2 regions of the Streptomyces sp. x-19 genome follow, and region 1 is predicted to be linked to the other one. Evidence: riboswitches for the same ligand, from Rfam matches in the RefSeq annotation. Region 1 holds a riboswitch; the other holds the start of a gene.

What was found. A riboswitch is a leader RNA that binds a small molecule or an ion and turns the genes downstream of it on or off. The one in region 1 is predicted to bind glycine.
Region 2: another riboswitch for glycine. It lies ahead of gcvT (glycine cleavage system aminomethyltransferase GcvT); the one in region 1 lies ahead of gcvP (aminomethyl-transferring glycine dehydrogenase).

The regions. Positions count from the first base shown of each region.
Region 1 is NZ_JAJPWK010000017.1:166,050-170,459, reverse strand. It holds gene ACLJT4_RS30330 (MerR family transcriptional regulator) at 1-550, shown strand, start outside; gene ACLJT4_RS30325 (DNA polymerase IV) at 618-2,063, shown strand; gene ACLJT4_RS30320 (PRC-barrel domain-containing protein) at 1,973-2,368, opposite strand; glycine riboswitch at 2,471-2,568, shown strand; gene gcvP (aminomethyl-transferring glycine dehydrogenase) at 2,757-4,410, shown strand, end outside.
Region 2 is NZ_JAJPWK010000006.1:279,009-283,418, forward strand. It holds gene ACLJT4_RS18330 (enhanced serine sensitivity protein SseB) at 1-265, opposite strand, end outside; gene ACLJT4_RS18335 (AAA family ATPase) at 433-1,146, opposite strand; glycine riboswitch at 1,443-1,538, shown strand; gene gcvT (glycine cleavage system aminomethyltransferase GcvT) at 1,691-2,815, shown strand; gene gcvH (glycine cleavage system protein GcvH) at 2,937-3,314, shown strand; gene glyA (serine hydroxymethyltransferase) at 3,407-4,410, shown strand, end outside.

The sequences.
Region 1 (4,410 bases):
CGCGGCGGCGAACCGCAGTCCGGTACAGGCCGCTGCGATGTCGGGGGACCGCGAGGCGGAGCACGTCGGCTACCGCGGACCGACCGCGTGCGCGGCGGCGGGCATCACCTACCGACAGCTGGACTACTGGGCGCGGACGGGGCTGGTGGAGCCCAGCATCCGGCCGGCCTACGGGTCCGGGACCCAGCGGCTCTACAGCTTCCGGGACGTCGTCGTCCTGAAGATCGTCAAGCGGCTGCTGGATACCGGGGTGTCGTTGCAGAACATCCGCACCGCCGTCCAGCACCTGCGGGCTCGGGGGCTGGACGACCTGACGCGGATGACGCTGATGAGCGACGGCGCAACGGTCTACGAGTGCACCTCGCCCGACCAGGTCGTGGACCTGCTCCAGGGCGGCCAGGGCGTCTTCGGGATCGCCGTCGGGGTGGTCTGGCGGGACGTGGAGGGCGCGCTGTCACAGCTCCACGGGGAGCGGGTGGACACCGGTGAGACGTTGATCGGGAAGAACCCGCAGGACGAGTTGGCGCGGCGGCGCAACCGGGCCGGCTGACGTCGGACCGGCGGTCCCCGGCCCGGGGTCGGGCCGATTGTCAGTGGTGTGCGGCAGCATCAGTGGTGTGAGACGTGCGCCGACGATCCTGCATCTGGACATGGATGCGTTCTACGCGGCCGCCGAGCAGGCGGCCAAGCCGAGCCTACGGGGCAAGCCCGTGGTCGTCGGCGGGATCGGGCCGCGCGGCGTGGTGGCCACCGCTTCGTACGAGGCGAGGGTCTTCGGGGTGCGATCGGCGATGCCGACGGCGCAGGCGCGTCGGTTGTGCCCCAACGCGGCCTATCTCAGTCCCCGGTTCACGCTGTACCGCCAGGTGAGTGAATCGGTCATGGAGCTGCTGCGGGCGCTGTCGCCGCTCGTGGAGCCGTTGAGCCTGGACGAGGCGTTCGTGGACCTGGAGGCCGGCGGCGTGCCGGCGGAGACCGCGGCGGTGCGGGCCGTGGGGGAGCGGCTGCGGCGGGACATCCTGGAGGTCACCGGACTGACCGGCTCGGTGGGGCTGGCCGGAGCCAAGATGCTCGCCAAGATCGCGTCCGAGGCGGCGAAGCCGGACGGGCTGGTGGTGATCGAGCCGGGCACCGAGCGGGAGCTGCTGGGGCCGATGCCGGTGCGGACGCTGCCCGGGGTGGGGCCGGCGACGGCGGAGACGCTGCGCCGGGCCGGGATCCACACGGTGGCCGAGACCGCGGAGGCCGGTGAGGCGGAGCTGGTGCGGCTGCTCGGCAAGGCGCACGGCAGCGGGCTGTACGCGATGGCGCTGGGCCGGGACGACCGGCCGGTGGTGGCCGAGCGGGACGCGAAGTCGGTGTCTGTGGAGGACACCTTCGAGGTCGACCTGACCGACCGGACGCGGGTGCGGACCGAGGTGCTGCGGCTGGCCGACCGGTGCGTGACGCGGTTGCGGGCCGCTGGGCGGTCCGGGCGCACCGTGGTGATCAAGGTGCGGAACTATGACTTCTCGACGCTGACCCGGTCCGAGACGCTGCGCGGTCCGACGGACGACCCGGCGGTGGTCCGGGAGGCCGCCGTGCGGCTGCTGGAGACGGTCGACACCACGGGTGGCGTGCGGCTGCTGGGCGTGGGGGTGAGCGGGCTGGCCGACTTCACGCAGGAGGACCTGTTCGCCCAGATCGCCACGGAGCGGGAGGCCGAGGAGCAGGCGGCGGGCGCGGGCGCGCGGCCGGATGCGGAGGCGGCGGGGGAGCCGGAGCCCGAGCCTGAGCCGCCGCGGCGCTGGCACCCGGGGTTGGACGTGGTCCACGAGGAGTTCGGCGCCGGCTGGGTGCAGGGCAGTGGCGTGGGGAGGGTGACCGTGCGGTTCGAGACGCCGTGGTCCGCACCGGGGCGGGTGCGGACCTTCGTCGTCGACGATCCGGCGCTGCGGCCGGGGGAGCCGCTGCCGCTGCGGTGCGGACCGGATCAGTCGTCCGCGCCGGCGATCCGCCCGAAGTCGGTGTCGGGGGCCGACGGGGCGGGGTCCGCGTCGGGTGAGGAGATATCCAGGCGGTAGTGGTGGTAGAGCTGGAGTTCCTGCTCGGGGGAGAGGTGGCGGCCGACGCCGAAGTCCGGGGCATCCTTGATCAGCTTGCGGTCGTAAGGGATGTGCAGGCTGTCGCCGACCATCTTGCTCGGTTCCAAGGGGACGAAGGCATCCCGGCTGAACAGGCCGGTGCGGACGGCCGCCCACTCCGGTTCGCCCGTCGCGTCGTCGAGGTAGACCTCGTCGACGGTCCCTATTTTCGCGCCGTTCCGGTCGAACGCTTTGCGGCCGATGAGGCTCCGGGGATCGATATCGGTTTGCACGGTCCCTCCAATTGGTCGCAACTGCCTTGTGACAACTACGAAACGGCACATTTCATGCCTCGGCCACTCGAAGGATCGTTCCAGCAGCGCGCTGGTAGGCTGGCGAATGGCCGTCGACCCCATGCGGGAGAGTCCTTTGTCGTTCGCGACCAGGGCGCCGAAGGAGCAAATCCTCCCCGGAATCTCTCAGGCACACGTACCGCATGGACGAGGTCACTCTGGAAAGCAGGGCGGGCCACGGACAGCATCATGCCGGAACCCCTCCTCACCGACGGTGAAAGCCGGACCGCAGCCCGCGGACCGGTGAAGCTCTCAGGTTGAGATGACAGAGGGGGAGGCCGTCCGGGCACCAGCGCCGTGGTGCCCCTCGTAGGTCGTGCTGACCAGGAGGCCCCCGCAGATGACCACCAACCGCATCTCCCTGACCGAGCTGGAGCGCGGCACTCCGTTCGAGCGCCGGCATGTCGGGCCCGATGACGAGGCGCAGGCCAAGATGCTCGCGCAGGTCGGCTTCGGTTCGCTGGACGAGCTGACCGCCACCGCCGTCCCCGAGGTGATCAAGAGCACCGAGGCGCTCGGTCTGCCGCAGGCCCGCACCGAGGCCGAGGTCCTGGCGGAACTGCGCGCGCTCGCCGACCGCAACCAGGTCCTGTCGTCCATGATCGGACTCGGCTACTACGGCACCTTCACCCCGCCGGTGATCCTGCGCAACGTCATGGAGAACCCGGCCTGGTACACGGCCTACACGCCGTACCAGCCGGAGATCTCGCAGGGCCGCCTGGAAGCCCTGCTGAACTTCCAGACCGTGGTCGCCGACCTGACCGGACTGCCCACCTCCGGTGCATCCCTCCTGGACGAGGGCACCGCCGCCGCCGAGGCGATGGCGCTCTCCCGCCGCGTCGGCAAGGTCAAGCAGGGCGTCTTCCTGGTCGACGCGGACTGTCTGCCGCAGACCGTCGCCGTGATCCAGACCCGCGCCGAACCGACCGGTGTGGAGGTCGTGGTCGCCGACCTCGCCGCAGGCATCCCGGACGAGATCGCCGAGCGCGGCGTCTTCGGCGTGCTCCTCCAGTACCCGGGCGCGTCCGGCGTGGTGCGCGACCACCGGGCGCTCATCGAGCGGGCGCACGAGCTGGGCGCGATCGTCACCGTCGCCGCCGACCTGCTGGCGCTGACGCTGCTCACCCCGCCCGGCGAGCTCGGCGCGGACATCGCGGTGGGCACCAGCCAGCGCTTCGGCGTCCCGATGGGCTTCGGCGGCCCGCACGCCGGCTTCATGGCCGTCCGCGAGCTGTACGCCCGCAGCCTGCCCGGTCGCCTGGTGGGCGTCTCCGTCGACGCCGACGGCAACCGCGCCTACCGCCTGGCGCTGCAGACCCGTGAGCAGCACATCCGCCGGGAGAAGGCCACCAGCAACATCTGCACCGCGCAGGTGCTGCTCGCCGTCATGGCCGGGATGTACGCCGTCTACCACGGCCCCGAGGGGCTGCGGACCATCGCCCGGCGCACCCACCGGTACGCCGCGGTCCTGGCCGCGGGGCTGAAGGCCGGTGGCGTCGAGCTCCTCCACGACGCGTACTTCGACACCCTGACCGCCCGGGTGCCCGGCCGGGCCGCCGAGGTCGTCGCCGCAGCCCGCGAGGCCGGCATCAACCTCCGCCAGGTCGACGCGGACCTCGTCGGCATCGCCTGTGACGAGACCACCGGGCGCGCCCAGCTGGCCGGTGTCTGGGGCGCGTTCGGGGTCCGGGGCGACGTCGAGGCGCTGGACGCGGCCGCCGCCGACGCCCTGCCGCAGTCGCTGCTGCGCGCCGACGACTACCTCGGCCACCCGGTCTTCCACCAGTACCGTTCCGAGACCGCGATGCTGCGCTACCTGCGCACCCTCGCCGACAAGGACTACGCGCTGGACCGCGGCATGATCCCGCTCGGCTCCTGCACGATGAAGCTGAACGCCACCACCGAGATGGAGCCGGTCACCTGGCCCGAGTTCGGTCAGCTGCACCCCTTCGCGCCGGCCGAGCAGGCCGCGGGCTACCGCACGCTCATCAGCG
Region 2 (4,410 bases), on a different contig from region 1:
CGCCGCCGATCTCGACGGTCGGCAGGTCGAGGCCGCCCGCCCCGGGACCCGCGCTGTCCGGGCCGCCGCCCTCGGGCAGCGGCACCCACACCTGGCTGCGGCCCAGCACCTCGACGATCCGTCCCCCGGCCTCGGGGTGTCCGACCGACGCGGCCAGCACCTGCTCCAGCTCGTTGGCCGGCCAGGCCAACTGCGGTATCCCCGCGTCCGGGACGCACCCCGGCACCGGACCACCGTGCTGCGGGTAATTGTCCGGATAGTTCATCTCACCCACCCATTACTGGCCGCGCTCCCCGGCCCCTGACCCTGGGGGCGGACCCGCGGACCCGCCCGGTGGATCAGACCCTAACCGGGAAAGCGCCGCACGCCGAAGCCGGCGGCGGCCCCGATGTGCGCCGGAGCCGAACCGGACGCGGGCGGTCCACCACCGGCTCAGCCGAAGGCGACCCGCTCCAACGCCCCGGCGGCGGGCCGGTCCAGCAGCACCGCGGAGCCGAACCCCGACGGGAGCCGGGCCGCCTCGGCCCGGGCGACCAGCCGGCGCACCGCCCTGCGGTGCCGGGCGAAGGCGTACCGCGAGACCCGCCGGCCCCGCGCCCGTTGGCCGATCAGCGCCGCCTCGGGCGGCACGTCGAGCAGCACCAGGTGCACCCGTCGGCCGTCGCGCAGCGCCGCCCGGGAGAGCCAGCGCCGCACCCACGCCAACGTCCCGCAGTCGTGCACCACCACGCTCGCGCCGGAGCGCACCGCGCGGCGCAACGCCAGATAGTGCGCCACCCGGACCAGCGGGCGGTACAGGGCGTAGGGCAGGCGGCGCAGCCGGCCGCGCTGCCAGCGCTCCCGGGCGTCCTGGGAGTCCACGCGGTGCACCCGGGCGCCGCGGCCGTCGCGGCACGGCACCACCCGGGCCATCAGGGTGCTCTTGCCACTGCCCGGCAGGCCGGAGACCACGATCAGGTCGCCGGGCGGGAAGCGGAGCGCGGTGCGCGGCGTGCGGTCGGCGCCGCGCAGGTCGGTGATCCGCGGCCCGGCGGTCGGCCGGCCGGCGGGGCGGCGCGTCGCCCGGGGCGCGATCGGCGCCGGTACCGGGGCGGGCTCCGGCGGGGCGGCCCCCGCCGTCGTCGCGTACGCCGCTTCGCTGTGCACCGTGATCGCCCCTCCCCGTCGGATCAGGTCGGATATCAGGACCCGACCTTTCCGCAGAGTGTCAAGAAAAGGTAATGAGCAGCAAGGCGATTGCCAAGCGCAGCACCGGAATTGACGGTCCGGGGACGCCGTCGGGCGACTCGGCGCCGGGGGCCGCGGGCCGCGCGGAGCACGGGTGACCGGCCGCGGAGCGACGGCCGGGACTCCTGCATCCGGCGATCCCGTGCAATGATGTGGCCGCCACGGGCCCACCACTGGTCACTCGTGCACAGCCAGCCAATTGCATACCGGCCGCTTGAATCCGCGCGGGAGAGTCCCCGGCCGCCACGGCGGGGCGCCGAAGGAGCAAGTCCTCCCTTGAATCTCTCAGGCCCCTATACCGCGCGGGCGAGGCAGATCTGAAAAGCGAGTCGCGGCCCGGCTGAAGGGGGCGGCTCCACCCAAGGTGCAAACCGGGTCCGTGCGCGGACTCCCGGTGAACCTCTCAGGTTCCGATGACAGATGGGGAGACCGTCTTGTCACCCATGCCTGGGAGCCCAGAACGATGACTGATGCCCCCCGCCGCACCGCGCTGGATGCCACGCACCGCGCGCTCGGCGCGACCATGACCGACTTCGCCGGCTGGGACATGCCGCTGCGCTACAGCAGCGAACGCGAGGAGCACGTCGCGGTGCGCACCCGCGCCGGCCTCTTCGACCTCTCCCACATGGGCGAGATCACCGTCACCGGTCCCCAGGCCGGTGCACTGCTCGACCACGCGCTGGTCGGCAACATCGGCGCCCTGAAGGTCGGGCGGGCCCGCTACACCATGATCTGCGCCCCCGACGGCGGCATCCTCGACGATTTGATCGTCTACCGCCTCGCCGAGCGGGAGTTCATGGTCGTCGCCAACGCCTCCAACGCCCAGGTGGTGCTGGACGCGCTGGCCGCGCGGCAGGCCGGCTTCGACGCCGCGGTCCGCGACGACCGGGACGCCTACGCACTGATCGCGGTGCAGGGCCCGGAGTCCCCCGGCATCCTCAAGAAGCTCTGTGCCCCCGTCGCCGACCTGGACGGGCTGAAGTACTACGCGGGACTGCCCGGGACGGTCGCCGGCGTCGAGGCGCTGATCGCCCGGACCGGCTACACCGGTGAGGACGGCTTCGAGCTGTTCGTCCGCCCGGCGGACGCGGTCACCGTGTGGGAGGCGCTGACCGAGGCCGGCCGGGACGTCGGCCTGGTCCCGTGCGGCCTGTCCTGCCGCGACACCCTGCGCCTGGAGGCGGGGATGCCGCTGTACGGACACGAGCTGACGACCGCGCTCACCCCGTTCGACGCGGGCCTGGGCCGGGTCGTGAAGTTCGAGAAGGAGGGCGACTTCGTCGGCCGCACGGCGCTGGCGGCGGCCGCCGAGCGCGCCGAGCAGGCCCCGCCGCGCAAGCTGGTCGGCCTGGTCGCCGAGGGGCGCCGGGTGCCGCGCGCCGGCTACCCGGTCGTGGCGGCCGACGGCACGGTGATCGGCGAGGTCACCTCCGGGGCGCCGTCCCCGACGCTGGGCAAGCCGATCGCCATCGCCTACGTCGACGCCGAGCACGCCGCGCCGGGCACGGCGGGCGTCCGGGTGGACATCCGCGGCTCGCACGAACCGTACGAGGTCGTCGCGCTGCCCTTCTACAAGCGGCAGAAGTAGCCGCCGGCGCCGGCCGGTCCGCGGCGCCCGCCGTGGACCTGCGCCGTCGCGTCCGACACACGCATCTCACTGGGCAAGACCCCATTCACCATCACACCCGCGCGTACAGGAGAATCGAGCCATGGACAACCCCCAGCAGCTGCGCTACAGCAAGGAGCACGAGTGGCTGTCGGACGCCGAGGGCGGCGTCTCGACGGTCGGCATCACCGAGCACGCGGCCAACGCCCTCGGCGACGTCGTCTTCGTGCAGCTCCCCGAGGTCGGGGCCACCGTCACCGCCGGCGAGTCCTGCGGTGAGCTGGAGTCGACCAAGTCGGTCAGCGACCTCTACTCGCCCGTGAACGGTGAGATCACCGAGGTCAACGACGACGTCGTCGCGGACCCCTCGCTGGTGAACTCCGCCCCGTTCGAGGGCGGTTGGCTGTTCAAGGTGAAGATCACCGGCGAGCCGGAGGACCTGCTCACGGCCGACGCGTACACCGCCTTCACCGCCGGCTGACTCCCCCAGCTCACGCTGGGAGCGCCCGCGGCCCCGCCACCGCACCGGCGGGGCCACGGCGCCCCGCCCGCCCCCTCTCTCCAGGAAGTCCCATGTCGCTTCTGAACAGCTCCCTCCATGAGCTCGACCCCGACGTCGCCGCCGCCGTCGACGCCGAGCTGCACCGTCAGCAGTCCACCCTCGAAATGATCGCGTCGGAGAACTTCGCTCCGGTCGCCGTCATGGAGGCCCAGGGCTCGGTCCTGACCAACAAGTACGCCGAGGGCTACCCCGGCCGCCGCTACTACGGCGGCTGCGAGCACGTCGACGTCGTCGAGCAGATCGCCATCGACCGGATCAAGGCGCTCTTCGGCGCCGAGGCGGCCAACGTCCAGCCGCACTCCGGTGCGCAGGCCAACGCCGCCGCGATGTTCGCGCTGATCAAGCCGGGCGACACCATCCTGGGTCTGAACCTCGCCCACGGCGGGCACCTGACCCACGGCATGAAGATCAACTTCTCCGGCAAGCTGTACAACGTGGTGCCCTACCACGTCGACGAGAAGACCAACCTGGTCGACATGGAGGAGGTCGAGCGCCTCGCCAAGGAGCACCGGCCCAAGCTGATCGTCGCCGGCTGGTCCGCCTACCCGCGCCAGCTCGACTTCGCCGCCTTCCGCCGGATCGCGGACGAGGTCGGCGCGTACCTCATGGTCGACATGGCGCACTTCGCCGGCCTGGTGGCCGCCGGGCTGCACCCCTCCCCGGTGCCGCACGCCCACGTGGTGACCACCACCACGCACAAGACGCTGGGCGGCCCCCGCGGCGGCGTGATCCTCTCCACCGCCGAGCTGGCCAAGAAGATCAACTCCGCGGTCTTCCCCGGTCAGCAGGGCGGCCCGCTGGAGCACGTGATCGCGGCCAAGGCGGTGTCCTTCAAGGTCGCCGCGTCGGAGGAGTTCAAGGAGCGCCAGCAGCGCACCCTTGAGGGCGCCCGGATCCTGGCCGAGCGCCTGGTCCAGGACGACGTCAAGGAGCACGGCGTCTCGGTGCTCTCCGGCGGCACCGACGTCCACCTCGTCCTGGTCGACCTGCGCGACTCGGCGCTCGACGGCCAGCA